DNA from 2 places in the Thermocoleostomius sinensis A174 genome. Region 1 is predicted to be linked to the other one. Evidence: riboswitches for the same ligand, from Rfam matches in the RefSeq annotation. Region 1 holds a riboswitch; the other holds the start of a gene.
The links. Region 1 has a riboswitch for fluoride ahead of OXH18_RS14865 (cation:proton antiporter). Riboswitches for the same ligand answer to the same signal wherever they lie in the genome.
Positions count from the first base shown of each region.

Region 1 (15,193 bases):
ATTTTGCGGCCGAGGAGTTTATCGATCGACCGTTGGATATTTCCTTTTTGCTCGATCAGTTAGAACATCTCAATCGAACCGAGTGGCAGCAGCAGCTTAATCTCCATCAGGTGGGGATATTTGGATATTCGTTTGGTGGTACAACAGCCCTCAGTTTGGCAGGAGCGACCTTTGATTTTGAACAGCTTCAGCACGATTGCAACACTGAAATTGCGATTACAAATATCTCACTACTGTACCAATGTCGCGCTTTAGAATTACCACGATCGACGCCAATCTTAAAAGACGATCGGATTAGCGCAGCGTATTTATTCTTACCATTTGGTCGTAGTTTATTTGGAGAAACACAAATCCGTCAGGTGACAATTCCAGTCTTGTGGGAAGCAACGAATGAAGATTTTCTCACGCCATTAGTTATTGAACAACTCCCAACCTTTTGCTGGTTGTCGGCTCCTAATCAATATCTGGTGGTGGCGCAAGGATTACCTCACGCTCGGGTAACGCTCGATCTAATCAACAGCCTGACCAATCAAGAGCGAGACTGGCAACAGTTGAGAACCATTATTCAAAACTATCAGAATGCCTTCAGCGTGGCCTTTTTCAAGGCACACGTTGCCGAAGAAGAACCCTATTTTTTGTATCTCAAAGCTTCCTATGCCAAAGCTTTGACTATTCCCCCCCATACACTCAGTTTTGCTCAATCCTCCCAAGCAACAGCATCGATTTGCAAACCAGACTAGATTGATCGCTAAGATTGCTTCAATGAAGTCTCGATCGAGATTTGAGTATTGCAAATTACCTGATCTCCAGTTTTATTTAATTCGCCATTCTAAGGCACTGCCAATTTTGGAGCTTTTGAACCACATCTGGTGACGGTTGGCGCAGGCTCGCCGTTGAACGCGGAAAAAATTGTCCTGTTACCGCATACTTAAGCAAACCTAGATATTCTCTCAGTTCCAACCGATCTTGAATTTGGGGAGATGAGAAAATAGGCATGGGGCTGGCATGGGGAATGACATGAAACCGAAAACTACGAAATAACAAAAACGATCGCAACAGATGGGGCGGATCGGTGACAAGGATAACCGATCGAATTCCTTGCGGACGCAGAATGGCATGAGTGAAGACGGCGTTCTCTTCGGTTGATTGGGAACATTCTTCCCCAAATAAGCTCTCTGAAGGAATTCCATCCGCTTCTAGTGCTTGAATCATTGATTGAGCATCAGACATACCGCTGGCAAAAATGCGCGGAGCACGATCGGACTGCCAGAGGGTTTTCACCGCAGCCACGCGCGAATCACGAAACGCTTCGCCTCGCCCCAACACCACGATCGCTTCAGCCGGTTCACCCGAATCGGGCGGCACGAAAGCCGTTAGTCCCCATAGCCCAAGATCTACCTTGGTAAAGGTGAGCAGAATTGCAGCACCCGCCAAGCCCACCAGCGGCAGTTGCCAAAACCGTCCCCAGCGGCGGGGCATCAAGAGCCACACAACCCAGAGCAGTGCCAAGAGAATCAGGAGTTTCATCGCCTTAAACTTGCTTGCTTATCACCACCCAACACTCTAAATAATCTCAACAAAGTATGCTAGCGTTTTGGCAAGTGGTGCACTGAGGGCGATCGCAGGTTGGCGCGTTCTGGGTGAGAGGGGTGAGGAGAAAATGAAATTCAGTGAATTACTTCAACAGTTGGGCATCGATCATCATCACAGCTTGGGGGTAAAACCAGGGTGCAATCCCGAAATTACGGGAATTGCTCAGGTTCAACAAGCCCGATCGGGAAGTCTGGCCTACATTGATGGGGGCAAATTTGCCTCGACCATCGAGACCACCGGAGCCAGTGCCCTGATTTTGCCTTTGGATGAAACGCTGCAAGCTAAAGCCACCGAACGACAAATCGCTTGGATGAGCACTCCCGATCCAAAGTTGTTGTTTGCCAAAGCCGTACCGTTGTTCTATCAGCCCTACCGTCCGGCGATCGGCATTCATCCCACAGCTATCATTGACCCATCTGTCCGCCTCGGTCAAAACGTCAGCATCGGAGCCTATACGGTGATTCAAGCGGATGTCACCATCGGAGACGGGGTTTGTATACATCCGCAAGTGGTGATTTATCCACAGGTACAAATTGGCGATCGAACCATTCTTCATGCCAACTGCACCATTCATGAACGTACTCAGATTGGAGCCGACTGTGTGATCCACAGCGGAGCCGTGATTGGTGCGGAAGGATTTGGCTTCGTGCCATCCGCAGACGGCTGGGTGAAGATGGAGCAGTCGGGCGTCACGGTTCTAGAAGACCGGGTAGAAGTGGGCTGTAATACTACAATCGATCGCCCAGCAGTGGGGGAAACCCGGATTGGCCATAATTCCAAGCTAGATAATTTGGTGCATGTGGGGCATAACGGACAAACGGGGGAAAACTGCATTATGGCAGCCCAAGTGGGGTTAGCGGGTGGGGTACAGGTTGGTAACTGGGTCATTTTGGGAGGACAAGTGGGTGTGGCTAACCAAACCCGAATTGGCGATCGGGTGCAAGCAGGAGCCAAAGCTGGGTTACACGGTACGATCGAACCAGGCAGCGTGATGATGGGGAACCCGGCGAGTCCATACAAAACCTTCCTCAAAGCCTCGGCAGTGTATAATCGCCTGCCAGAGATGCACCAATCCCTGCGTCAACTTCAGCAGCAGATGAGCGTATTGCAAGAGCAAATCCAGGCGATCGAAGCCGTAATGGTTGTGGAGGGCTTAGAACAGGAAAATGAGGGAACCCACGGAACAGGTATTCAGTGATAATAGTCCGGACACTTTTGTGCCAAACCACCCTCATCCCCTAACCTCTGCTCCCCAAAAAGACCAAAGGGAAGCCGGATTGACGTGCCTCTCCCCCGTCGAGGGAGGGATTGAGGGAGAAGGACGAAATTTGCGGCGTGGCAAGGATTCCCAGCCTTTCCACAAAAACTGTCCGAAGTGTTGAAGTGAGGAGTTTTTGCCGTGAGATGTTTAGGGTGTGAGATCAACAACAAAACTGAACCCATGTTTAACAAAGCCTAGAGATTCATAGAAAGCATGGGCACTGGAACGTTTGAGGTTACTTGATAAAGTTAGTTTGTAACAGTTAGCCTGTCGGCATTGTTCCATCGCAACTTGCATCATCGCTTTACCAATTCCCTGACCCTGGTGTGACAACGCAACGGCCACAGCTTCGATAATGCCAGATGGACGCCCTAGGTGTAATAAATTATCCATAATTAGTAAGGCAAAGGTGCCTACAACTGCACCATTGAACTCAGCAACATAGAGATGGTAATTCGGGTAGGTTTGAATACGTGCGAATTGCTCTTCTGCCTGGGGCATTGAAAGGGTTGCGTTGTCATCGAGAGCGGGTTGCCGATACAAAGCAAGAATGTCTGCTAGATCGGACACCGTTGCTTGACGAATGGTAATCATTTTCTTCATCTCCAGAAACCCATGCCGCACTTCAAACTGTGTACGTGAAGGTAGCCTACTTCATATGTCATTCTCTAGATGTGTGATCTTCTAGAATTTGTGTTGGCGCTGGGGTTGATCTAGAAAATAGAGAATGAAGTTTGGGCAAAGTAACTGTCCATTTTACAAACAATCTAGGATGGACAGCTAAGATAACAAGACGAGTGCATGACTGAGTCGATTAAGGACACAAGGGTATGGATAGAAAAGGCTGCATACTTTGGTTAACTGGGCTATGTGCATCTGGTAAAACGACGATCGCCAAAGGGCTGGAGCAAGAACTGAAGACGCGGCACTGTTTGGTAGAAGTACTAGATGGAGACGCCATTCGCACTAGCTTATCCAAGGGGCTGAGCTATAACCGCGACGATCGAATCACGAACATGCGCCGTATTGCCTTTGTCGCCAATCTGCTAAGTCGTAACGGTGTGATTGCAATCGTTGCGGCAATTGCCCCCTATCGCGAAGCCCGAGACGCCATTCGCCAGCAGAGCAGCACTGATTTTATTGAGGTCTACTTAGATGCACCGCTGGAAGTTTGCGAAGCCAGAGATTTAAAAGGGCTATATGCCATGGCCAGAGCCGGAGAGTTGCTAGCATTTACAGGAATCGATGATCCCTATGAAGCGCCGCTTCACCCCGATCTAGTTTGTCATACCGCCGAGGAAACACCAACGCAAAGCATTTGCAAGCTGCTAGCAGAACTGGAACAGCGGCAACTGATTCCACCCCAGCCCCAGGTGGAGTTTTTTATCTAGAGCTAGCTTCTATCTGTCGGGCCACGGTCAAGGCGGAATAGCTTACGCCTGCTGTGCCTTCACCAGGATGAGTTGAGTCACCCACCAACCACAAGTTCTGAATGGGGGTACGGTTAGCAAACCCAAACGGGCCAAAGGTGATTAACCGTTGTCCAATGCCACCCACAATCCCCCGATCGCGAGCCGTATAACGGGCAAATGTGCGCGGAGTGGCCGCCTCCACATGCACGATCGTCTCTGGCGTCAGGGTGAAATAGCACGATAACCGTTCGATCGCCTCCTGTGTGTAACGCTGCTTCAGCCCCGCATACAGGGGTGATTTTTCCCACTCTCTGTCCCCGGTTTCCTGTTCCCCACTCCACCAAATTGCCGGATCAGTAAAGGTCGAAGCAATCAGCGTGGCATGTCCATCAGGAGCACGCCCATCCCCCGGACGGCTGACCGAGACAAACAGCGAGTTGTTTTCAGCGATCGGACCATCGTAGTCGAACAAAAATTGCAGATGCGGCGGACAGTTGGGCGGTATCGCCGCTTGCGTCACTCCCAGATAAATGACGAACGCACCTGAAGATGGCGGTAATTTGTCAACGCGACGCCGATAACCGGAGGGAACATCCTCTCCTAGTAACCGTACGAGGTCTTGCACCGTGACATTCGCGACGATATGATCAGCAGATTCTGTCCACACCTGTCCGGTTTTTTGGTGACAAACCTCCACCGCAATGACACGTCCAGCTTTCGTGTGAATCCGTTGAACCGTGTGACGCATCAACACCTCACCACCGCCTCGTTCAATCGCCTCTACTAGTTGATTGCTCAACACCTGCATACTGCCGTGCAAATGATGCAACCCTCTGGGTTCTTGCGATACGCCCAGCGCCGTTGCGGCATACAATAGAGCCGTTTCGTCTGCCCCCACCTGTGAGTAGAGTTTTAGCTGCAAATCCAGGAACGTTTTGAGCCGCCGATCGTCCTGTAAGCCGTACCAACGCAAGACTTGACCTACCGTAGAGAAAGTGTGCGGCACGGTGAGCACCGTATCGGGACGAACCGCCTGCATCAACTGCCACAGATCCCACAGGTTGCGCGGCGGCAATACCGGATCGCGGGACTGAAACGCCCAACTGTAGTGAAACAACGCTGCCATCAGTTGCCAAAATGGTTCGCTGCCAGGAAACTGCCGTTGACGTTCGGCTTGCCAGCGTTGCGGATCACGCCAGACGTTGATCGGTTCGGTTTCACCTGGAAGAAACACAGCACAGGCAGGATCGCAGGGCGTTGCGGTAGGGAGGTCAATTCCTAATTCGGAGAAGATACGATAGTGAATACCCCCTGGCTCTAACCCGGCCACCTGAGTTGCTCCCACATCGAACGTAAATCCTTTACGCTTAAAAGTAGACGCACAACCGCCGGGAACGATCGCCTGATCGAACACCCGCACCTGGTATCCTCGATGCGCTAACAGTGCTCCAGTAGTCAACCCCCCTATGCCTGCTCCCACAACAATCACGGTAGAGTTCTTAGACCCTATCTGAGGGAACGGAGGAGCTTGGGAAGCAGACTCGGCGCATGAAGCGCATGAATTGTTAGGCGCCCTGTGACGTTTTGTAGAACTCATTTCTATATTTACATTTCTTAATAGCTAGATTCTATCGTATTGGCGTAGTGGCGAGGGGGATCGCTTTATTTCCGGTTCCAGATCGTTGAGACTAATAAAATAATCGAGCCGTCGTAGAACATTGAGCCATTGCATGGATTTTTGAGATCGACCTATGAAGCCATCTAAGTTTCTCAGTCTTTTGTCATCGGGGATTGCAATCATCATGCTGCTGTCGGTGGGTACATCCCGATCGGTCAATGCACAAGAACCCACAGTTCTGGAGTTTGATGCTCCTATCTCTGGAACATTGGGCGAAGGCGATAGTCAGTTGTCTGCCGATGGTAGCTTTTTTGATGTTTACACGTTTGAAGGCAGGGCTGGAGAGCGGGTTTTAATTCGCATGACCAGCACCCAACTCGATTCCTACCTAGTACTGCTCGATCCCAACGGCAACAGTTTGGTGCAGGATGATGACAGCGCTGGTAATTTAGATGCCCAAATTGTGTATACGCTGCCCGTTGATGGCCGCTATACTGTCTATGCCAATGCCTACTCCACTGGACAAGCAGGAAGCTATCAAATTGAGCTACAGGCGGCGGACGCTTCAACACCCACGGTGGCTACTTCGACGGCTTTACCGCGTTATTTTTGCGATGAAAGCGGCACCACACCGATCACAAAAGCACGCCGAAAAGACGGCGTAGTGGGTCCACTCATTGAATGGACACAAGATTTGGCCTTGCCCAATTTGTCGGCGGCTGAGCGTTGTCGCCGAGTAGCCAGTAATCTAGATACGGTGCATGGGCGATTAGGGCGCAATTTTGCCATTACGGCAGGGCGCTTGCAGAATTTACCCGTCGTGTGCGCGGGTACCGCTCCGGGGGTGTGTGATCCCGATGGACTGATTTTGACGGCCAGTAGCCGCGACAATGCCCGCCAGTTAGCCATCCGCTTAGGGACAGCAATCAATGCGCTGCGCAGCGCTCCCCCTGACCCATCTCAAGCGACTTCAACTAATTCTGCCCAGTCACGGATTGATGATCCCACGCCACTGGCTGTGGCGCCACAGTTCAATTTCTTTGATATTTTGTCCTACAGCAATTGCTTAGAAGATGTGATTCAACTGTACCAAGACCCACAGCGATTGAAGCGCAGTGGTCGTCGCAGTGATTGTCTGTCGGAGGTTTTTGCCCGTTATCCCAACGGAATTTCTCGATCGCAAGCCCTGGAAATCATCACCGCTGCCGATCGCTATGCCACCTCTAGCCGGCGGGATACATTGCTATATCCACCACGCGGCCAACGGGTGCGGGTGCGAGAACTGTTCGGCTTTACCTATGCCATTGATCAGCCGCGTTAACCCAGTTGCTTGTGCTGCCTAGTGAAAAGAGGAGAAACGATATCATAGGCAATGGGATACTTAGCGCCCACGCCCTTACTCTCTTGCCTTTATGAGCACTGCATCGCACCTCTCCTCGTCTCCCTCGATCGCTCCCGTTGTGCCCTCAGCCCCAGAACTTTTGGCCCCGGCTGGTTCCTGGGATTGTGCCAAAGCAGCCGTGGAAAACGGAGCCGATGCCATTTATTTCGGGTTAGAGCGGTTTAATGCGCGGATGCGGGCACAGAACTTCACCGAGGCAGAGTTGCCACGTCTGATCGAGTTTCTGCATCGTCGGGGTGTCAAGGGCTATGTGACGTTGAATACGCTGGTGTTTTCGGGTGAACTGGCTGAAGCCGAGCAATACCTGCGCACAATCATTACGGCTGGTGTGGATGCGGTCATTGTGCAAGACGTGGGCATCTGTCGGCTGATTCGGCATTTGTCGCCCGATTTTCCCATTCATGCCTCCACGCAGATGACAATCACCAGTGCAGCAGGAGTCGAATTTGCCCAATCGCTGGGCTGTCAACTAGTGGTGTTGGCGCGGGAATGTTCCCTCAAAGAAATCAATAAAATTCAACAACAGCTTGCCGATCGCCAGCTTTCGCTTCCACTGGAAGTGTTTGTGCACGGGGCGTTGTGCGTCGCCTATTCCGGGCAGTGCCTCACCAGCGAATCCTTGGGTGGCCGATCGGCCAACCGAGGCGAATGTGCCCAAGCTTGCCGAATGCCCTACGAGTTAATAGCCGATGGAAACGTTGTAGATCTGGGCGATCGGCGCTATCTGCTTAGCCCCCAAGACCTAGCCGGATTGGACGTTCTGCCCGATCTCGTCAAAGCAGGAGTTCACTGTCTCAAAATTGAAGGTCGCTTAAAATCTCCTGAATACGTCGCCAACGTCACCCGCGTCTATCGCCAAGCCATCGATCAAATCGTCAACACCCTTCCACTTTCCCCTCCCCTCTCTCCACCCCCTACTCCCCACTCCCCACTCCCCAGCCCTAATCGCTACAACCTAGAAATGGCTTTCTCTCGCGGTCTCTATACCGGCTGGTTTCGCGGCATTAATAACCAGGAATTAGTGCACGCCCGGTTTGGCAAAAAACGGGGGGTTTATCTGGGAGAGGTGAAGCGAATTGAGCGCCAGCAGATTGTGGTACGACTTCAGGCTCCGGTAAAAGCGGGCGATGGAGTCGTATTTGACAGCGGTCATCCCGAAGCTAAGGAGGAAGGGGGACGAGTGTATGCGGTGCACCAGAATGGCTCTGACGCTGTACTGTCTTTTGGTAAACGCGACCTCAATCTTCAACGGGTTCGAGTGGGCGACAAACTCTGGAAAACCAGCGACCCAGAACTCGATCGGCAACTGCGGCAAACCTTTGCTGGCGATACTCCTCAGTTTCAACGCCCCATTACCGTCGAAATTCATGGAGCCGTGGGACAGCCCCTTGTCGCCATTGCCCGTGATTCACTGGGACATATTGTGCAAATGGAATCTACGATGCCCCTAGTGGAAGCCCATCGTCAACCTCTGACCACCGAGCGCCTGCATGACCAATTTGCGCGTTTAGGCAACACCCCCTTCACACTAGAACACCTCACCAATACCTTAGACGGTGCCGTTATGTTACCTGTCAGCGAACTGAACCGACTGCGCCGCGATATCGTGCAGCAACTTGAACACCAGCGTACCCAACCCAAACGCTGGCAACTGCGATCGAACGTATCCTTCCAAGACCTGCTTCCCCAGCGCCCTTCCCTCCCCTCCCCTTCCCTCACCCCTACCCTCATCGTCCTCGTTCGCAACCTTGACCAACTTCACGCCGCACTCCACGCTGGGATTCAAACCCTTTACTGCGAATTTGAAGATCCTCGCAACTATCGCCAAGCCGTCGCTCTCGTTAAGCAGGTTCGATCGCAGACAAAGTCCCACTCTTTACTTCCCAACCCCCAACCTCCAACCGTCTACATTGCTCCACCCCGCATCACTAAACCCAATGAAACCTGGATTTTGCAACAGGTGCGATCGGCTCAAGCAGACGGATACTTAATTCGCAATTATGATCACTTGGAATTTTTCAAAGGCGATCGTTGCATTGGCGACTTTTCGCTGAATGTGGCGAATCCCATTACCGCCAATCATTTTCAGCAATATTCCTTAGAGCGCTTAACCGTCTCCTATGACTTGAACATTCATCAACTCGAAGATCTGTTAAACCTTTGTCCGACACACTGGTTTGAGATCACAATTCACCAACACATGCCGATGTTTCACATGGAACATTGCGTCTTCTGTGCGTTCTTATCTGAGGGAACTGACTATACCAACTGTGGTCGTCCCTGCGAGAAGCATCGTGTCACCCTGAAAGACCGTGTAGGAACGGAACATATTTTGCAAGCGGATGTCGGTTGTCGCAATACAGTATTTAACGGCATTGCGCAAACTGGGGCCGAGTCAGTCCAACGGTTAATTGACTTGGGCGTACAACAATTTCGGATTGAATTTGTCAATGAAACTGCAACTCAAGTATGCCAAACGATCGATCGCTATCAACGGCTTTTGCGCGGCGAAATTACTGGATCGCAACTGTGGCGTGAACTGAAGTTGCACAATCAGTTAGGAGTCACGCGGGGACCTCTGAGCCGCTGAAGCAATGGCGTAGATAGGTAGCAGAAGCATCAGTTATTAACGATCGAACTTCCGGCGAATGGACAGCATCGTTCCAGTCAGATGGGGGGACACTAACAGCTTGTTTGATTGCGTGCCGTAACCGCCTCCGCTGTTGATGTGCCCATTTGCATTGGAGTATTTCACCACCGCTTCTTCCCCGTACGGCTATAGGATGCTATAAGTGATAGAGATGGCGATGGAGCTCGCCGAAACCGCCCAGCGTTAAGGAATTTTGTTAGCTATTTCTATTACGTTGAAGAGGCTGATGGCTCCTACTGTTCCGACTTGCAGCGGAAGGGTGGGTCATTGTTGCCTTCATTAAGCTTTCTGCTGCCAGTCACATTGCTTCATAGCTTCATAGAGGAACTGACGTTATTGGCAAGGATGACATGTTAGAAAGCATCATTTGGATTTTACTGATGGGATTTTTTGTTGGGCAAATTGCTCGACGGTTCAAGGCTCCAGCATTGGTGGGGATGGTGCTGGTCGGCATTCTCTTGGGGCCCCAAGTCGGTAATATTCTTAGTCCTGCCATCTTGGAAGCAGCGGGTTCGTTCCGAACGATCGCCGTCATGGTGATTCTGATGAAGGCTGGGTTAGGGCTAGATCGCGAGAAATTGGCTCAACAGGGTAGTGTGGCCCTACGGTTAGGGTTTTTACCAGCAGCGTTTGAGGCGATCGCCGTAGCCTTGGCAGCGATGTGGCTTTTGCAGTTTGATTTCGCGACGGGTTTGTTACTGGGATGCATTGTGGGAGCAGAGTCTCCGGCCGTGATTGTACCTGGCATGTTGCGGCTAAAAAGCTTAGGATGGGGCGTGCAAAAAGGGATTCCCGATGCCATCTTGACAGGTAGTGCTCTATCGGATGTATTGTTGCTGCTGGTATTTAGTCTGCTGTTGGCAATTCTCTCTCAGACGGCTGCCACTGGAATCACCCTTCCCGGTGGAGTGACGCTGAGTCCGTTGCAGTTGTTGCCGTTTCAGGTCGTCCTGCAAATTGTTTTGGGAGTGCTGTTAGGATGGCTGACGGCTCGAATGTTGGTTTCCCTGCTGGGCAAACAAAACTGGACTCAAAATGCTGTGCAAGATACCTTAGTAGCAGCCGGGTTTGCGCTGCTGTTGGTGGTCCTAGCCGAAGACATACCGATCTTTTCTGGCTATTTAGCGGTGATGGCCACCGGGTTTTTCTTGATTGAGTTAGACACCCCACTGGCGCGACGGTTGCGCGGTGGCTTTGACAGTGTGTGGGTCATCGCCGAAATCATTTTGTTTGTGCTGCTGGGCGCTAGTATTCAACTGAATGTTTTGGGCAACACAGCATGGATTGGATTGTTAGTATTGGCCATTGGAACCCTGTTGGGACGATCGTTAGGTTGGTATCTCTCGACATTGGGTAGTAATTGGACATGGAAAGAGCGGTTGTTTTTGCTGCCAGGAAATTCTGCCAAGGCCACTGTCCAAGCAGCAATTGGTGCCATTCCGCTAGCACAGGGCATTGCTGGGGGTGAAACAATCTTGGCATTGGCGGCTCTGTCGATTTTGGTGACGGCCCCGTTAGGGGCGTGGGCCATTCCAACCTTTGCCCCTAGGCTGCTGCAAAAGGGTGAGGTTGATCCTACCAAAGTGGCGATCGCTCGTCGCATTACTCTATTGGCTGCTATCGATACCTCTTCCTTATCCACACAGGTATTGTCTAAAGCCGCTGACTTAGCTCGACGGGCAGATGGTGAAGTGATTGTGTTGCATGTCATTCGAGTTCATGATCCTCGAGGAGTTGAGAAATTGCGGGAACAAACGCAACAGCTTCTGGCAGATATTCGGCATCGATTTATCACTACTGCTGGTTCAGTTCCTGAAGAAATTATTCGCACGGCTCAAGACTATAACGTTACCGAAATTGTGATGGGAAAACGCGGCCATCGGTCTTTAGCTGAGGTGTTGGTGGGGTCAGTGTCTCAAGCCGTATTAGAAACAAGTCCGTTTCCAGTTTTGATTGTAGAAGATAAGCAAACGCTTGCAAGCGTCCGCTAATCTTGGTGGAAGAAATTTGGTAGAAGAAATACCGATCTATTAACCCGGCAACCATCTATTAACCCGGCAACCGTTGTCACGACATCTGCCCTCTCACCCTCGATCCCCCGCCCTTTGGGTGAGGAACTTCCGATCCGCCCCCCTGCGCCTTTTCTAGAAGCAGAGGCTGGGGGATGAGGGGGGTTCGGAATGCAAGATCAAATATGGCCGGGTTCATAGCAGAATTGATCCATTGAGAGATAGACTGTACCATCTGCTCTTTAACGACGTCGGGAATTCATGAAACTGTGGCATTTGATCCAGCTAGAAACTCTTTGGCAGAAACTTCAGCACCCTGACCTAATTGCCACCTTGATTCGAGGAGCGAGTGCGGCTCTTCTCATTCAAACGGCCGGGGCAGGCATCAACTATGGAATGCAAATTGGATTGGCTCGTTGGATGGGGGCCGCTGAGTATGGAACCTACGATTATGTGATGACGTTGAGTACCATTCTGGCATTGCTGGCAGGACTGGGATTATCGGGAGCGGTGTTGCGCTTTGTGCCAGAATACACCGTCAAGCAAGACTGGTCTCGGCTGCGTGGTTTACTGTTAACCAGTTGGTGGCAAACAGCCATCGCTGGCTTAATCACGGCGGCGATCGCCATAGTGATTATTGGAGTCGTCGGTCGATCGACAAGCTTAAACAGTTTACGATCGTCGCTATTACTTGGTGTTTGGTTAATTCCCCTGTTGGCACTATTAAAACTACAGCTAGAAATGTCTAGAAGCATTCGTCAAATAGTACTTGCCTACTTTCCCTCCTTGGTGATGTTTCCACTGCTGCTGACAGGAACTGCATTTGGCTGGGTCTATACTCAACAATCACTCACCAGTATTACAGCAATCGTTATTTCTGGATTCATACTAGTGTTCATTCTAATCGGTCAGCAGTGGTTTTTTCAACGTGCTTTATTACCATCGATCCGAAGTAGCCCTCCAAGTTTTGGATTGAAGCAATGGCTGTTAGTATCTTTACCACTTTTGTTTATTGATGGTTCCTTTATTGTGTTAAACCAAACAGATACCTTAATGATTGGAGCATTGCTAGGAACAAAGGCAGTCGGAATTTACGGGGCGGCGTTTAAAACTGCAACGTGGGTCAGTTTTATTTTGGCGTCTATCAATGCAATCGCAGCCCCAATGTTTAGTACACTCTATGCTCAAGGCGATCGTCACACGCTTCAGCAGTTGGTTTCTATCATTGCTCGATGGATGTTTTATCCAGCATTCATTGTCACAATCAGTCTATTCGTTTTTTCAGATCCACTACTATCGCTGTTTGGCTCAGAATTTGTTGTTGCGAAATGGTCTCTACTGGCTTTGTCGCTGGGGCAATTAGTCAACGTAGGTGCCGGTTCGGTCGGATATTTACTGATGATGACAGGACATCAAAATCAATGCGCTTTTGTATTTGCCTGTAGTGCGCTGATTAATGTTAGCCTCAACCTGATCGGGATTCCCATACTGGGCACCTTTGGCGCAGCCGTGGCCACTGCCCTATCGATGATCCTGTGGAACGTGTGGCTCAATCGATTAGTGGTGAAATACCTCGGCATCAACCCCTCGATCGTCGCGGCCCTGCGTCCCAATCTGACACCTTAATCTACATTATATAGCCGCAGGAGAGATTGAGGTGAAGGCAGTACGAGGTGTGTCAGTCAATCAGCCCGTGCCATCTTTCTTTATATCGATTTGTCCACGGCTTCTCGCACTTCTTGTATTTCTATCTTGCTCCTAGGCAATTTTTTGCTATGATGATAAAGCTCTAACCTCTGGAGAGGTGGCTGAGTGGTCGAAAGCGGCAGATTGCTAATCTGTTGTACGGTTCGAAAGTCCGTACCGAGGGTTCGAATCCCTCCCTCTCCGTTTAATATGTCTATCCTTGGAGTTGTCCCATCTCCCTCAGTTTGCTCTGATTGGCTGAGGTTAATTGAGGGAGCGGTTTGTGCTTTGACTCGCCCCAACGGCAAGCACCTCTCCTCAAATGTTTCCTGAAATTCGAAATCTTATCAGGATTGTGTAGAAGCGAAGTTCTTTGAAGCTGGCAGGCTTTTAACGTATGAAGCTGGTTTATGCTATTGCGTCTAAACCTCGATTTTGCTTTGTTGTTTTGCTAGCTGCTCTCTATGGTGGATTACTCGTCTATCTCGAAGGGCTTCAATTTCCGCTGACTTGGGACGAACCTCATTTCTGGGAAGTAAGCTTACAATTCAGCCACCGCCTGCTTCCTACAATCGATCAATTGCAGAATTATGGCGCTCTCAATACTCCGCTGCCGTTTGTGATATTTGGTATGCTGGAATACCTTTTTCAAGGTGGCGTTGTCGTGGGACGGTTGCTCAATGTTGGGTTGTCGCTGACCATCGTGTGGCTAATTGGCACTTCCCATCCCATCCAGAAAACCACGTCGTTACTGGCAGCCATTGGCTTACTGATATTTCCCTATTATTTGTTGCTGAGTGGCTATCTGTACACCGATATCATGGCAGCCTTTTTTGTGTTTTTCGGCTGTTGGTTCTATCAACGCCAGCAACATGGGTGGAGCGCCGTTATGTTTGCGTTGGCCATTGCTACACGGCAATACATGCTGGCTTTTCCAGTGGCGATCGCCACCCACGAATTTCTGCTGACGGTCAAGCAAACTGGCCTCAGGCCCAAATTTAGGTGGGTAGCTCCGTTGCTGGCTAGTGCCACAATCGGCGGTTGGATTCTGTTGTTTAATGGCTTAACGCCCGCCAGTGCTATCTCCAACACAGCTATCCCCGTTCCAACCGTACAGAAACAGCTATGGCTGGTGGACTTAAGCGCCAGTTTATATTCTCTTGCTTGTTTAGGGATTTACTTTGTGATTCCAGAGTGGATTCTCTTCGATCGCCAATGGAAGCCGCATCGATTCTTACGGGAAAAAAATTACGTGCTGGCGTTTGTCTTGCTATTGCTGTTGATCATTTTCCCGCCGTTTCAAGCCCACGGACTGCTGATCAAGGTGGTCAACATCATGCCCGCTTTTATCCTTAAATTGCCCATGCTGTACATTCCAGGGTTGCTAGCCGTCATTCGCTTCTCACGATTTAACCTGGGGTTCTGGCTGGTTCTCATCAACGCTGGACTCATGATCAAAGCCTATCCCTGGGACAAGTACTTGCTGCCGCTGCTGGTGGTGCTGTGGTATTTCAGGAGCGTAAACCCCGCTCATCTGGGTGCAGAGAATTCAACTAACGCTC
Region 1 covers NZ_CP113797.1:3,425,483-3,440,675, reverse strand. Annotated here, with positions in the region: gene OXH18_RS14910 (alpha/beta hydrolase) at 1-740, shown strand, start outside; gene OXH18_RS14905 (YdcF family protein) at 817-1,527, opposite strand; gene lpxD (UDP-3-O-(3-hydroxymyristoyl)glucosamine N-acyltransferase) at 1,661-2,791, shown strand; gene OXH18_RS14895 (GNAT family N-acetyltransferase) at 3,002-3,448, opposite strand; gene cysC (adenylyl-sulfate kinase) at 3,685-4,245, shown strand; gene crtD (C-3',4' desaturase CrtD) at 4,238-5,755, opposite strand; gene OXH18_RS14880 (COP23 domain-containing protein) at 6,018-7,205, shown strand; gene OXH18_RS14875 (U32 family peptidase) at 7,297-9,876, shown strand; gene OXH18_RS14870 (hypothetical protein) at 9,913-10,041, opposite strand; fluoride riboswitch at 10,081-10,179, shown strand; gene OXH18_RS14865 (cation:proton antiporter) at 10,287-11,927, shown strand; gene OXH18_RS14860 (oligosaccharide flippase family protein) at 12,207-13,571, shown strand; tRNA gene OXH18_RS14855 (tRNA-Ser) at 13,744-13,835, shown strand; gene OXH18_RS14850 (hypothetical protein) at 14,029-15,193, shown strand, end outside.

Region 2 (15,193 bases), 1.8 Mb from region 1:
CACGGGCTGGGCTTGAAACTGAGCAACAAACGCCTGGGCAGTCTCGTCGAGTTCTACGCCAGTCACCCGCAGTTCTGTTGAGCGAAACACCCGCGATACCATTGAGGTTGAAATAATGGCAGTGATAAAAAACACCGCAATGCGAATGCCGTCGGGACGCTCAAAGATGTTGGCAATGGTGGTATAGAAAAACACCAGAGCAATCAACCCAAAGGCGATCGCGCCCCGTTTTGCCCCGCGCCGATGGAACGCGAGAGTCACCGCCACTGCCGCCGAACTCATCAATACCAGTACGCCTGTCGCATAAGCTCCGCCCTGGGCCTCAACGCTGGCATCAAAAACCAGGGTGACGGTAAAGGCGATCGCCGTAAACACCAGTACCAAGGGGCGCACTGCCCCCGCCCACTCAGGCGCCATGCCGTAGCGGGGCAGATAGCGGGGTACCAAGTTGAGCAAACCTGCCATCGCCGATGCTCCAGCGAACCAGAGAATGGTAATGGTGCTGAGGTCGTACAGTGTGCCAAAGCCGTTGCCCAAATACTGGTGAGCTAGGTAAGCTAGTGCCCGCCCGTTAGCTTGTCCCCCGGTTTGAAATGCTGCTGCCGGAATCAGCACTGTGGTGACAACGCTACTGGTGAGTAGAAAAAAGCTCATGATCACTGCTGCTGCGGTCAGTAGCTGGTGAGTCTGGCGAATGCGTCCCGCAGGCTGGGTGTCGGTGTCGCTGGGGTTGCCTTTCACCAGGGGCATCAACGCCACCCCAGTTTCAAACCCCGACAGCCCCAGAGCCAGCTTCGGAAATAGCAGCATTGAGACCCCAATCATGCGCCAGGGGCTAGTTACAGTCAGGGCTGTGTGCCAATTGCCCAACAGGGTCGGCTGTTGCAGCATCTGATAGCCCGCCACCCCAATTACTACCAGATTGAGAGTTAGATAGGTTGCTACCAACACCAAGGCGACCCCGATCGCCTCCTGAAACCCCTTCAAAAAAATCACCGCCAGCAGAGTAATTAAAACCAGAGTGAGGGGCACCTGCTGCCCCTGTAAAAATGCTGAGAGCAGTGGATTCTCGACCAAGTGGGCGGTGGCATCTGCCGCTGAGAGGGTGATGGTGATAATAAAGTCAGTGCAGGCAAACCCCAGCAGCACCAGCACAAACAGTTTGCCCTGCCAGCGGGGCAAAAGTCGCTCTAGCATGGCGATTGAGCCTTCGCCGTGGGGGCTAAACTTCGCTACCTGACGGTAAATCGGCAGTGCGCCAAACAGCGTCACCAGCACCAAAATCAGTGTTGCCAGGGGGGATAGTGCGCCCGCTGCTAGGGCGGCAATGCCCGGTTGGTAGCCTAGGGTCGAGAAGTAATCGACCCCAGTGAGACACATCACCTGCCACCAGGGATGCTTGAATGAGCGTTCGTTGGCTTTGTTGCGGTCTTGGTTGAGCAGCCAGTGGGTCAGGTAGTGGCGGTGCTGCCGGGGTGGAATGATGGGACTAACCATTGGGGCGAGTGTAAGGTTCCAGGGGTGGGGTGTGGCGCATGAGGGTTTCCTGCGGGTGTGGTAAATATCAGATTATCCTCATTGAGTCCCCTTTTGAAATCCCTGTTCAAGCAAACCTTTCCTTACCCAGAAAACCTCAAGCGGTTTCCCTTTGGCTTAGCGGATGTGGTTGTGATTCTGGGTACGCTGGTGCTGCTGGGACTGATCGCCCAGGTGGGGGCTGGCACCCTAGTTGCCTTCGTGCCGCCGGATCAGATTCCAGAAGTTAGCTTTGACCCCAGCAATTTGCCACCCTGTTTTTCATTCGTGCCAATGCCATCCATAGTGAAGCCTAAAGTCTGAGCGAGGGGGATTAAGCTTTCTCGCGTGTAGTTACTGCCGATGCAAATTGGGGAATCACTCGTCTACAAGTTCAGCGACTACATGCCTGTACCACATTGCCCCGTTACCTCAGCTCCTCCGTGCTCGTCCACTCACCCAAAACAACGCAGGAATAGCGGCAAATTGGATCAACACTGAAAAAATAACCAGGGCAGGTAGCGAAAAATCATATAAAACGCCCATCAAGGCACTTCCTGCAAACCAGGCAAGTCCATAGCCCGTGTTGAAGATGCCATAGGCAGACCCGCGACGCTCTGGTGGCACAATTCCAGCGACAGCGGCTTTCATAATCGATTCCTGAGCACCCATTCCAATCCCCCACAGCACCATGCCCAGAATTGTCAATTGAGCATTTCCCAGAAACACCAGCGGTGCGAAGAACAGGGATAGCCCAACTGCCGCCATTAAACTCCTTAGCCCAATTTGATCAAACCAGCGACCAAAGGCTAAAGCCGCGATCGCATCCACGCCCATTGCCAGGGCATAGAGTAAGGGGATCTGGCTTTCTGTATCGGTTCCCGCCTGTTGTAAGTGAAAGGCAATTAAGGGGAAGTCGGCATAGCCTGCGGCAATTAGGGCGATCGCTCCCAAATAGATCCAAAAGCGACGTGGTAAACCCTCGGTATGCAAGTCGGCTGGGGAGGGTGGCTCAAAGTCACGCGGATCGGGGTAGATCCGTTGGGTAATCAGCAACACAAGTAAGCCAAGGACAGCCGGAATCACCAAAATCGCAAAGCCACCGCGATAGCCAAACTGCCAGGACAGCATGGCTGCAACCATCAACGGTCCTGCAACTGCCCCAATTTGATCCATCGCTTCATGCAAACCAAAGCCAAACCCTCGCCCCACCTGCATCGCTGCATGGGATAGCAACACATCGCGGGGAGGAGTCCGAACGGCTTTTCCGGTACGTTCTGCAATCATGAGTCCGGCAGCCGCCTGCCAGGTTCCCGTCAGAGCTAACAACGGTACAACAGCAGTGTTGATGAAATAGCCCAGGGTTGTAATGCCCCAATATTTGCGAGTGCGATCGCTGAGATAGCCAATCACTAACCGAAATCCGTAGCCAATCAGTTCACCCAAGCCTGCAACAATGCCAACGATCGTACCACTTGCCCCCAGGCTGCCCAGATAAGCTCCGGTAATGCTGCGTGCCCCTTCGTAGGTGGCATCAGCACAGAGGCTGACAACGCCTAGAAAAATGACAAACCATAATGCAGATTTCTTCATGTTATGTATTCATCCGCTCATAGACGGCGGAGGCAGAGGGTGAGAAACGGGTGAGATAGTTGAAAATCCAAAACTTGATGCAGGAATCCATAAAGACGGGCACGGTAGCAATGAAACTCTTGATAAAGGTGTCATTTTCCGGTAATCCAAAGTGATTGAACACACTCACTAAAATGACATCCCACCCCTCAACCGAATGGAAGCCGACAAACATATCGGTTACCAAGATCAGCAGAAATACCTTTGCTGGATCGCTTAAGTTGAGAAATGACCAGTTTGAAAAATTGCGAATCGTGATTAATTTATCTCGGTTAAAGAAGATAAGTCCAATAAAAACTATTAGAGCAACAACATCCGCAGCTACATTTTTCAGTCCGTTCAGGGCATGTTCTCGTGACTCATGCCAAAGTTCAGTAGCTTTTTCTTCTAACCGTTTTTTAGTTTCCTCAGTAGTCAATTGGGGTAGATTGCCAAGTAGTTGCTCGATTTCTAAAGTCTCCTTAAAATCCATAAACTCAGCATGAAATTCTTTCTGAATTTCTTGATTGAGTTCAATTTGCTGAGGATGATGATTGCCATAGTTATCTAGAAAAGGTTCAAAGATCAGATTTTTGGCAACAACCTGAACTGCAATGGGAACCAGGATTAGAATCAGTAGCCATCGAACTGCTAGCTTGTTTTGTTTGCGCCTCAGCCGCAACTCATGAATCACTTGCTGTTCATACTCTGGGGTGAGTTCTTTCCCAACCTGGGTGAACCCCTTTACTAAGGCACTGGCAGTATTCGATCGATTAGCACTGGAGCGACTCCGATTTGCATCCAGCACAACTGGATCGGTCGTTATGTCAGGGTTTGAACCATTTTTTTGATTGCCTGCGTCCGAGTTGAGATGTTGTAAGGCATGGGTAATCGATAATTCTGAATTGAGATCCTCTGATGTCAAATCTGGGTTAGCTGGACTGCGATCGCGGTATTTTCCCACCACTGACTCAATGAATTGGAGCTTCTCTAAAATATCCATTTCAACTAGAGATGGATGTTCCCAAGTTTGCACTAAAGGTTCATTGCCATTGGAAAAACTAGAGTCTGAAGTTTTGCTCAACAGCTTGTGATTAAACAGAAAAGCACCGACCCTGAACTTTACCAGGTTAATGCGAACTCTGGTTAGTTGGCGATCGCGTAAGCTCTTTACGTAGTCCACTACGGTTTTACTTTGTTGGGGAGTGTAAGCAATCTTTTCTCCAGCAAAGTAGTGTTCCTCCAATGCCCTAATCTCTTTTGCAGCATGATACGCTTCTTTGAGCGCATGGAGTTGCCTTTGGTTTAACCAACGATTGAAATTCAACTTATTCACATCAGCTAACATCGCTTATTTCCAGGTTTGCAAGTTGAATGAAATCCTCTCATATTTATTCCAAATGCCTGCCATTTATTATTCCGCCAATTGGTCAGTCATTGGAGAGGGATAATTCATAGATGTATTCCGGTAATCTGACGAATGCAGATCTTCCTGTAAATGTAAGTCTTCATGGGAACGTAAGTCTTCACCCCGAATCAAAACAATCCTGACGTGCTTAAGATCGGCATGATGGACTTCAACAAACTCCCGCAACTTGGCTTCCTGATCAATCAATTCCAGACATTGCGGTAAACGATGGGGCGTGACTTCATGATGATTGTGATGCAGTTCATCACCTTTGAGATAGCCCATATGCACCCGATGTAGCACCACCTGCTGAATCCCAAATTCTTTCGCAAGACGGGGAAGATGCCAATGTAGATGGGGAGAGGTTAGCCTGCGCCAGCGGGTCTTGCCATATAACCTGGCACCATGATGAAAGTAGAGCCGGAGTGCTGTCAGATGTCTCATGGGTTTGCCATTCTCCATTTCTAGAAAACCTAAGGGATTGATATCACTAAACAAATCGAACTCCAATGGCTGTTTGAGGCTAGGAAAAGTTGCTAAGCTAACGCCCTCCTCCACAAAGACTTTGGGATATTTACTTAATCCAATGCGTTGAGCACGGTAGATGCCTGCATGACCGGAAAAAAGATAGCTCACGACACAGGCAATTCCTGCAAAGGCTCCGGCGGGCAGTCCAAATAGCTCGATCGCCATGATGGTTGAAGCCAGCGGGGTATTGGCAGCAGCACCAAACACAGCCACAAAGCCCATGCCCGCAAGCAGATCGGAGGATAAGGGCAAAATCAAAGATAAAGCATTGCCCAACGTGGCACCAATGTAAAACAAGGGGGTGACTTCACCTCCTTTAAATCCGGCTCCCAAAGTAAGTGCCGTAAATGCTAATTTTGCGGCAAAATCCCAGGGAGGCAATTGTGTCTGAAACGCCTCTACAATCGTAGGAATTCCCAGTCCAATATATTTGGTGGTTCCCACTGCCCAAACTGCGATCGCAACCATCGCGCCACCCACCATAGGACGCAGCGGCGGATAAGCAATTTTGGACTTAAAGACATGCCCAATTTTATGCGTAACTTCTGCAAATAGGAGTGCCACTAAGCCAAAGACCGCACCGGCAAAGACTGCTGACAACAGATCGGCGGAACCAGCGGAGAAGTTTTCCAAACTCAGCACAGGAACGTTTGCCAGTCGATAGTTGGTGTGGTGAATGCCCCATTTCAACGTCACGTAATCGCCGACGATCGCCGCAACGATACAGGGAAACAACCCGTCGTAGCGAATTTTGCCGATCGCCAACACCTCCAAGCCGAAAACAGCACCCGCCAGAGGAGTGCCGAAGACAGAAGCAAAGCCACCGCTAATCCCCGTCATTAGAAGAATACGGCGATCCGATCCTTTCAGGTGCAAAACTTCGGTGAGTTGATCAGCAAGGGAAGCACCCATCTGTAAGGCTGTGCCTTCTCGCCCTGCGGAACCGCCAAACAAATGGGTCATCACGGTTCCCAATAGCACGAGCGGAGCCATCCGCAATGGAATCGTCTGTTTGGGATTGTGAATCTCTTCCAACAAGAGATTGTTGCCTGCTTCAACAGATTGACCAAAGTGGTGATAAATCAACCCACTCAGTAGCCCACCCAGCGGCAACAGGGCAATAATCCACCAATGTGCTTCACGCCAATCCGTTGCCCATTCCAACGAAGCTAACAATATGGCTGAGGCGGTTCCCGACAGAACACCTGCGATCGTGGCGATTGCTAACCATTTGGCAATTTGAGGTAGGGCAAAAAACTGTTCGATATCCTGTAGCCCTTTCATAAATGCATCGAAAAATGATAGAGAAAATGAATCGATAACCGGGTTAATTTGTGATGACGCTCAGGCGGATTGCTTGAATGATACGCAGACCCCGGCGTTAGGAAGTGTTCCAGCCGCAGCGATTGAAACGCCGCCATACAAGCCGCCGCACAACCCGGCAAATGCCTAGTTGATGAAACCTGAAAGTCAAATGAATCTTAAATGCTTGAAAATGCACAAAAAACAGCCTCTCAAAAACTAAACGCTAATACTTCACAAATGCTTTTTGCCAAAGCATCGACGGAACATGAAGTAGAAACTATTAGCCTTGAGGGCGGTTCTCTAGCCGCGCTAGAAGGTGAGTTTCATCACCACATACTGCAATATAGCAAGTCAACTTAAATTTTACAAGCAACGTCTGCTAGCAAATCTCTGAAATCCTGCTATGCAAATAAACGTGTGTAGATTGCGCTCAGGAGCAATCACCTTGCTAGAAGGAATCACCCTTAGCTAGGATGGTTCGGGCAAAAGTAACCTTACACCCAAAGGAACAAATTACATCAAAGGCTGTGCCTGCTCAAACTTGAGTCAAGGCATTCACTAGCCTGTAGACCTGAATTACGCCTTCTGTTTAGACAACGGTCAGGAAAGATTATGGATCTCATTCAAGAAATATTTCAGGCGATCGTCCTGGGACTGGTACAAGGAATTACCGAATTTTTGCCAATTAGTAGCACGGCTCATCTACTTGTTGTCACTAAAGCCTTCGGCTGGACTGATTTGGTAGAGCAAAAATGGTTTGTTGATGCCATTCAATTTGGCAGTGTCATTGCTGTTCTGCTCTTGTTGAGCTTGGTAAATGACTCCTTTAGAGGTACGCAACTCACCCAGTAGCATCGGAGATGTACCCAGGCAAATGACTGACTGCTGGCGATCGACACAACTGCAACGCCGCGTTAACTGCCTGTTGAAAGCCTGCCTCGGTGTTCTCAAACGAAAGGTGCTGACGAAAATAATTACCCCACAGGAACTCCTGAAAAGGGACATCGGATCTGGCATAGCCCCCTGCTTGCAACACGCCCCAAGCTAAACTGCGGTAGGGGTCATCCTGCAACTGGTCTAAACTAGCTGGAATGGATTCAACATCAACCCGTTGCCCATCTTTGTCGTAGGGATACACCCAGGCTTTCTCCTGCATCAATTGCCAAAACTCAGCCCTTGACCAATCCTGACAGTTTTCCCACACTTTGACATAAACGGTTTCTCGTAAACCCGTCATCTGGATCGCACGGGCACGATGATGGTGATCCACCACATAGGGCAGGCGATCGGGCGCAATCACAATGGGTAAAAAATGCTCCAACAGGTAAGCATCTAATTCATCCGCAGTCATTGCCTGAAACTGTTGAATTCGGTAGTCTACTTCTCGATAGCCCAACGCCACTTGAGCCGGATGAAGCAAGTTAACAGCGGCGAGGCTGAGTGTACCTGGAGATAAGTTTGGATTGTAGTCGGGTAGAGTTGGCATTTTATTGATTCCTATTGAATGGGTGCATGGTGAACAACATTAATCGCATCGCGTACCACAATTCCTCCTCCTACCATGTCTTGCACGAGTGGTAAGAATTGTTCAATCTTATCCGTCCGATCGATCATCGTGACGACCATTGGTAAATCCGAGGAAAGCTCAATAATCCCCAGAAACTTAATTCGCTCATGGTTAGTTTTTCCATACCCAGTCACACCCCGCACAACGGTTGCTCCCACTAATCCGTGACGACGCGCTTCTTCCACCAATGCCAGATGAACGGGCTTACCTTGCCACTGATCCGATTCACCAACGTAAATCGTTAATCGCTCAAAGTCGGTCATTGCATTCTCCTGATTTTGTAATGGTGTCAATTGCGGTGTGGGTTGGGCTAGTTGATCGGGCAATACTGGGGCATGATGCACGACGGTAATGGGTTCCTTAATTGCCAAACCATATTTAACCAGGGCTTGAACCTGCGGGAGGTAGCGATCGATCGCCTCCGGTTGATCAATTGCTGTCAGTACCATCATCATTTGCATCGCCAGTTCTGGCATCCAGTCCACACTGATATGGCGATCGCGTTGTCCATAGCTCACAGCCGTCCGCATCACCGTTATTCCTGCAATGCCGGATTGACGCGCCGCATCTATCAACGCCCGGTAGAGTAATTTACCCTGAACGGAGTCCCCCTCTGCCACATAGATCGTTAATTGTTCTGCATTTTTCATTCGCTTCTCCTGCAAATGCTATAGCCGTTGTGCCAGAGCAATACCCAGTTCGACTCCTAAAAACCCCATCAATGGACTGCCTAACCCATATAGCACTGCCCGTTTATAACTTGCCAGCTTGAGCAGATTTGACGTATCTAAGGCGTAGGTGGAAAACGTGGTGTAAGACCCTAAAAAACCAATAATGACAAAACTATTGAGCAGTGGATCAGCTTGGATGGATTGAAACAGTGTTGCAAAGAACCCAATCAAAAACGTCCCAGAGAGATTAATGATAAACGTGCCAAAGGGGAACTCTCCGCCGAGTTTTTCCACACAAACCAGCGTTAAATAATAGCGGCTAAGGGCACCTGGGATAGCTCCTAGCGCAATCCAAAGGGTTAGCAAAAGAGGGGTTTCCATGTTGGGTGTATTGATGAACGGGGAGAGATCAGGAGATATCGCTAACCCAAAGGGGTCAGTTTGACCGATCGCGGTTGTGGGGCGTTTCCCTGGAAGGGTCAAGCTTGCCAAGGAGCCATTCTGCAAATGCGATGCCGAACTGCAAGCTCATGAATCCTAACATCACACTTCCCGCCCAATAAAACAGGTCTGCCTGTAAGCGATCCTGCTGCAACAAATGGGCACTATCGAGTTCATAACCGGAAAAGGTGGTATACGACCCCAAAAAACCCGTCAGGAGCAGCAGACGAATATCAGGATGTAGACTAATTACCTGTCCTAAAGATAGCGTTGCCAGGAAGCCCATTGCCAAACATCCGGTCACATTAATGACCAAGGTGCTGTAGGGGACATCGATTCCCAGAAGGTGATTCATGGCCAGTCCAAAATAATATCGCCCCAATGCACCAGCGATCGCCCCCAGGGAAATGGCAGCAACGGTTCGCACAACGGGCTGTCGCAAAAATGGCTGTTTCAGCATGGTAAACTCTCCAAATTAGGTTGACGAACTGTCAATGCGTTTGCATTGGCTTTCACTAACAGCACATGGAGCGGTCTGTTTTCTAAAATAGCTTGAGACACCCACCCGACTAAACCAGGTTGCCTCCAACAGGTGGCAAGTTCATCGGGATAGCGCATTTTAAGATTCTTTTGATTTTCAGGCAGCAGTCCCCCCGCTTCAGCAGGAGGGATAGGGGCAAACACCAGAGCAACCATAGGGGATGCTCCACCCAGAGTCAACGGGGGAGAACGAATGGGTTCATGGCTACAATCCCACCGGAGCGATCGGCTCAATCTCGGGTATCGTGCCGCCCACCTGGGTGGTACGCAACACCAGCACGGTGGCTCCTCGTTGTAGAAAGGATATGATCACCGCATCACTGGCGATTCGGGGCAGTACGGTGCGCCAGCTCACTAGGGCAGTGGCCAACTGCTTGACGGGGTCATCTTCGAGACTGCTACCCAAAACAGCTTCGTGGTTCTGCCAGTCGGCTCGGGCGGTGCCCCAGGGCAGCAAATCACGCTTGAGCGAAAGTCCAATTTGCTGAAGCTGCTTGACCTGCCCAGCCTGGTCAGGATGCGTCTGAAGCCAGGACACTGAGTCGGACAGGGTTGTCGTAGCCCGGTTGATCTGCTGGAGGGCAGCATAAAGTGCCTGATTAGAGTCTTGAGCACAGTTGTTGGCGGGTCCGACATAGGTGATGCCGCTGCCATCACCAGTTCGGTAGCGGGCCATCATGATTTGGAGTTGGTGCAGCAGCAGTTCTAAGGGACAGACAACATCGCCGTCAATGTCGTAGCGGTTGGTGAAAGCATCGAGTTTGATCACCGCATCGCGCACCGGGCGCAGGTTAAGCCACCCAAACTGGCGATCGCCCATGTAGTTTGACCAATGGTGACGGCAAGCAATCAACCCATCACCATTTTGGGTATAAACCTGAAAGTACTGCATCTCTAGCCGCAAGTCATCAGTTAGAGGCTCTTGAACCACCTCTGCCAATCCATAGGCAAAGTGACCAAAATAGATTGGGCCTCGTGCCGCTGGTTCGGTCATTTTTCCGCCCACGCCGCCGTAGACGTGGTTGAGGAGCAGCCGATCACCTAGATGAAAGGAGGAAGAAGCCTTTTCGCTTGCCCGCAGCAGTACGGAGCTGATCGTACCCTTGACTCCCTTTACTGTCCAGGAGACCTGTTTGAGGTAGCGATGGGTGGCGGTTTTGCCAACGATCTCTTGATCAGGGATAAGGGTAAACAATGCGCGCGGGGCCAGAGCCTGTACCACAAACCGCCCCCTGCGGTCGGGCGCACCGTAGAGATACCAGCCATCCGGGTTGCAGGGCGATCGCTCCAAGTTTTGGTTACTAGAGGGACGCAAACCATTGATGTTGGGCACCACCTGGGGCAACCACACCACCTCTTCAAGTCCATCGAACTGGCGGGTACTTCGGTTGAAATGACGAATGCGATAGAGCATACCGTCGGCAGTGGTCTGACTAGGGGCAATAAACTGGGCGATTGCATAGAACCGACCGCTGATCTGAGCCGGGTCTTGATCGATCAAAACCTGCACTACCCCATTTGGCAAGGAATCTATCTGCACTGGGCCATTCAGCATCACTACCATGTTGTCTGTGGGCCTGGCTCCAGCCAGTGACTCCAGGGGGCCCACCTGCCGCCAACCGTTGAGCCGTTCGGGCACCACCTTGCCTTGGTGACGGCTATAGTTAGCATCGGCACTGAAGTGCAGATCCCGCGTCACTGTGCTCAAATACTGGCGTACCCAGGGAGTGTCTTGCCAGCTCAGCCAGACCCGTTGACTGACCAAGTGGCTGTAGTCAGCAGTAGCATGGTGTACTTCAAACCAGACCCCATCTTGGGGTTGCCGCTGATCTAAGGTGGGCAATATCAGCCGACCCATCCAGGGGGCAATGGGACGGTAGTAGGCAGCATCGACCACTGCCCCCAGGGGATAGGCTTCTGGTTGGTTAAAGTCTCCCTGTTGAGCCAGACTATAGCTGCTGGGGCGAGGAGCAGTGCTGGGTTGCTCCAACGGCAGCTTTTCCTGCAAAATGTCAGTCACCCAGTCCACCGTTTGCTGAAGGTGGGTGCGACCGTCGGGTAAGCGCAGGTTAGGGTCAAACACCCCCCCTGGTGTCTGATGCCCCACTGGGCCCAGGGAAATAAACGTCACCAGCCCGCGCTTTTTAGCTCGATTCCAGTATGAGAGGAACATGACTTTCCAGCGCTTGGGAAACAGCACCGGGCCAGTGCGCTCCACTGGGTCTTTGTCGCCTACGAGGTGGTAGATGTGGTTGAGGTTGAGAATTTTGTTGTGCCCGCAGAAGACTCCCGCCAGGGAGATAATATCGAGGGGAGCATCCAGCGATTGTTGCAACAGCGGAGCTGCCCCCATGGCGATTTCGCCGCCGCCGCTAAAGCCTAGCAGCGTGATCGGCACCCGACTGCCTGGACGATAGCCCTCATTGATCAGTCCGTTGTAGATCACCTGGGCCATGCCACGGTTGTAGACAGGACCGTAGCGCGTATCAGCCGACACCAGCACCACTAGCAAATTGCGAATGTTAATTAACATTCCCAGAACTTTGAAGAAGCGCTTCGATCGCAGCCAAGTCACCAGTCGCCAAAATGCCGACATCGGTCGATCTTCTATCAGGGGTTTGTTCAATACCGAGTAGGGCGTAATACCCCGCACCACTACCATGTCTGGCAGGGACTGACCCAGAGCACTAAGAAACTGCTCTGCTTCTGGGGCATAGGTAGACTTAAACTGGCCGATACCGTCGAGATAGACGATGTAGCGCCTCGCCTGAGTTGAAGGCAATGGCTCTTCGGCGGTGCAGGGTGTTCTGTGCGGGTCTACTTGATCGCCATACCATCCAGCCCACCAACCCAGTGTCTCCAAGGGACTGAGTAGGGCTGCAACAATGAGTGCGCCCAGTCCCATCAGCAGCAGATCTAAGAAGATCCGTTCGGTCTCATGCCCCACATTACCCCTGAGCAAGGCTAGTGGGGGCAGCATTTGGGGTAGCAACACTAAGGGTAACAACACTAACCCCCCAGGGGCGATGTACCTGACTTGACGAAAAGTGTGCATCATCTGATTCCCCATGCTAATCCTCATAACATTTTTCGCCTGGCGGTACTAATGCCCCCAAGAGAAATGACCGACTGAAGTGACAACTGATGGAGGAGTAACTGAGTCAACGATCACTTAATCACCACCTTGGTTTCTGTTTGAATTATCAACTGCTTTGGTAAAGCTGCTTTGTACCGTTTGCTCCAGTTGACGCAGATTAGTAACCAGCGGAACCCCAGCCACCGAGCTAGAAACCCAATGCCCCAGGGTGATCGCCGGGCGGCCAATTGTCCGTTGCATGATCTGAAACACCACCCAGCCGCAGATGGCACTGCCTAGCACTTGCCAGCGATCAAGCTCAGTCACTACGCTGAATCCGCGTACAAAGGCCAACAGACTCCAGACTGACAGAACCACGTTAATTGGTACCCCCAGGTAGGGAATGGCCACTAAAAAGCTCCACAGTAGAGGGGCGTAGGACAGCCCCAATACCCGAAACACCTTCAGAAATGAAACATCAACCCCATATAGCAGATGACTCACCACCCACACACTCAACACCCAAAAGGCGACGCTAAAGACAAACAAAATTGCCGCAATGCCCAGACTCAACACAAACCGAATCGGTTTTACCTGGTTCAAAAACAGTACAATCCCCTGTCCTATGCTCTGGGAGAGTCCGACTAGCAAAATTACTGTGATCGCTAGCAGGATGCCCGCAGGATGAACCTCAATCGCTCGAAAAGCATCAGGATTAAGGGCGTTGGCTTCCTGCACCAGCGACCAAAACTGAACTAGCCCGGTTGTCATTGACTCAGGCATGAGAGCAGTCTCCACTATAATCAGCCCGTGGTTGAGATAGCACCAAGGCACTATATTCGTTGAGAGGTAGGATAATCTAAACTGCCGCCATTGTATAGTTGTGCCGTGCCAGTTTATCGTTTCAGCGATAACATTGCTTCGAGAGTTTTGCAGACAGTTGAAACCGGATTTTCGCCATGAGATGGGAATATACCTTCTCTAACTCTGCGAGCAAAAAACAGCCGAGTTTGCTTTTTCGGGGATAACATCTGGAGCAACGGAGGTTCAGAAATCTCCCATTCTGGATCAATCAGACTGCTCGAATAGATCATCGCCAATCATCGCCATCGAATTTGAGTCGTTGTGATGACGAATCCTGAAGTGGAGATGACGAATCCTGAAGTGGAAGTGACTGCCAATTTTGGATGCCGCAGTGCTATTGGGCTTTGCTAATGTGTCCCAGGGGGATGTCACCCTGACCCGCGTGGGGCGCGACTTTGCCACAACGACGATTCTACGCAGTAAGGATCTGTTCCGGCAGCAAGTTCTGGAGCGAGTACCGATGATTACCAGCATGGTGCAAACCCTGCGGGAAAAGCAGAATGGCTCCATGCGATCGGAGTTCTTTCTGGATTTACTGGATGAACATTTTCCCCACACAGAAGCCGAACGATTGTTTGCCACTGCGATCGATTTGGGACACTATGCAGAATTATTTGAATACGATGCGGGGGAGGAACGGTTGTATTTGCCGGAGGCGGTTGATATCTTCAAAGAAGAATGCCTTGCCATCACCTGTATAAGATTCAATTCTGGCAATACAATCTCTATTATGCACAAGGTAGATCCGACTATCTCTCATAATGGTTTCGCTTCTGCCAGAACCCGATCGCGGATGAAATAGTGAAGAGATTTTTCTGTCACAACATCAACTTTGTGACCCAATAAGGTTTCTAGATCGTGAATTAATCCGACCGGGAACCACGGAGTCAAATTTTCACCCAGATCAATTAGAAAATGGATGTAGGAAATCGATATCGCTGTCAGGGGTTGCCTCTCCTCTGGCAACTGAACCAAAAATTCGCACATTCCGCGCCCCATGTTCAGCAGCAGTTGCCAGGATTCGATCGCGGTTGTCCCAAAGTAGCTGTTCAAGTTGACTCATTGTCTGGAAGTTTGGTTTGCTCATTGGACATACCTCCACCTTCCATTTGGATACATTTCAATGATATTCTCCTCACCTGCCAGAATGATGGTTGCTCCTCACGATCGCTCATGGTTAGAGCAGAACTCTTGCCACTCATAGCCAAATATTGAGACCTGGAAAGCTCAGAATGCTTAAAAACGGCGATCGATCGTGCATCTCCTCGCGCTCCACCACGCTTACGACTCCTCCTGCCCCTCCAGCGACACCTGAAGCTCATATCTTAGCTTGCTCTGCACCTCGCTTAACTCCGCTCCGTCGGCTCACCCTTGGTAAACAGCAGGTTCGTCTTAATGCCCGTATAGGGATTAAACACCCCATTCGGCTGCCGCACGATTCTATCCTTCACATCCTGCTGCCTACAGTCTGCTAACTGTTTGGAAGCGGTAGGATAAAGGCATCTCATCGATCGCCCATCCTGTCTATGAGCAAAACCATTCTGATAGTCGAAGATGAAGTGGAAATTGCCCGGTTTGTGCAACAGCTTCTCGAAAAAGAAGGCTTTACCTGCATTCATTACCGAGACGGAACGCAGGCTCTGCGCTTCTTCCCAGAACATCAGCCC
Region 2 covers NZ_CP113797.1:5,221,874-5,237,066, reverse strand. Annotated here, with positions in the region: gene OXH18_RS22655 (APC family permease) at 1-1,497, opposite strand, end outside; gene OXH18_RS22650 (hypothetical protein) at 1,591-1,839, shown strand; gene OXH18_RS22645 (MFS transporter) at 1,948-3,108, opposite strand; gene OXH18_RS22640 (hypothetical protein) at 3,110-4,474, opposite strand; gene OXH18_RS25400 (DUF190 domain-containing protein) at 4,541-4,978, opposite strand; partial or broken gene OXH18_RS22635 (voltage-gated chloride channel family protein) at 5,069-6,346, opposite strand; fluoride riboswitch at 6,632-6,707, opposite strand; partial or broken gene OXH18_RS22630 (undecaprenyl-diphosphate phosphatase) at 6,980-7,168, shown strand; gene OXH18_RS22625 (ParB-like protein) at 7,209-7,853, opposite strand; gene OXH18_RS22620 (DUF190 domain-containing protein) at 7,865-8,584, opposite strand; gene crcB (fluoride efflux transporter CrcB) at 8,603-8,986, opposite strand; gene crcB (fluoride efflux transporter CrcB) at 9,042-9,506, opposite strand; gene OXH18_RS22605 (hypothetical protein) at 9,500-9,742, opposite strand; gene OXH18_RS22600 (CAAX protease) at 9,792-12,644, opposite strand; gene OXH18_RS22595 (YIP1 family protein) at 12,759-13,445, opposite strand; partial or broken gene OXH18_RS22590 (AAA-associated domain-containing protein) at 13,837-14,187, shown strand; partial or broken gene OXH18_RS22585 (nucleotidyltransferase family protein) at 14,283-14,589, opposite strand; gene OXH18_RS22580 (hypothetical protein) at 14,759-15,001, shown strand; gene OXH18_RS22575 (response regulator transcription factor) at 15,053-15,193, shown strand, end outside.
Region 2: another riboswitch for fluoride. It lies ahead of OXH18_RS22635 (voltage-gated chloride channel family protein); the one in region 1 lies ahead of OXH18_RS14865 (cation:proton antiporter).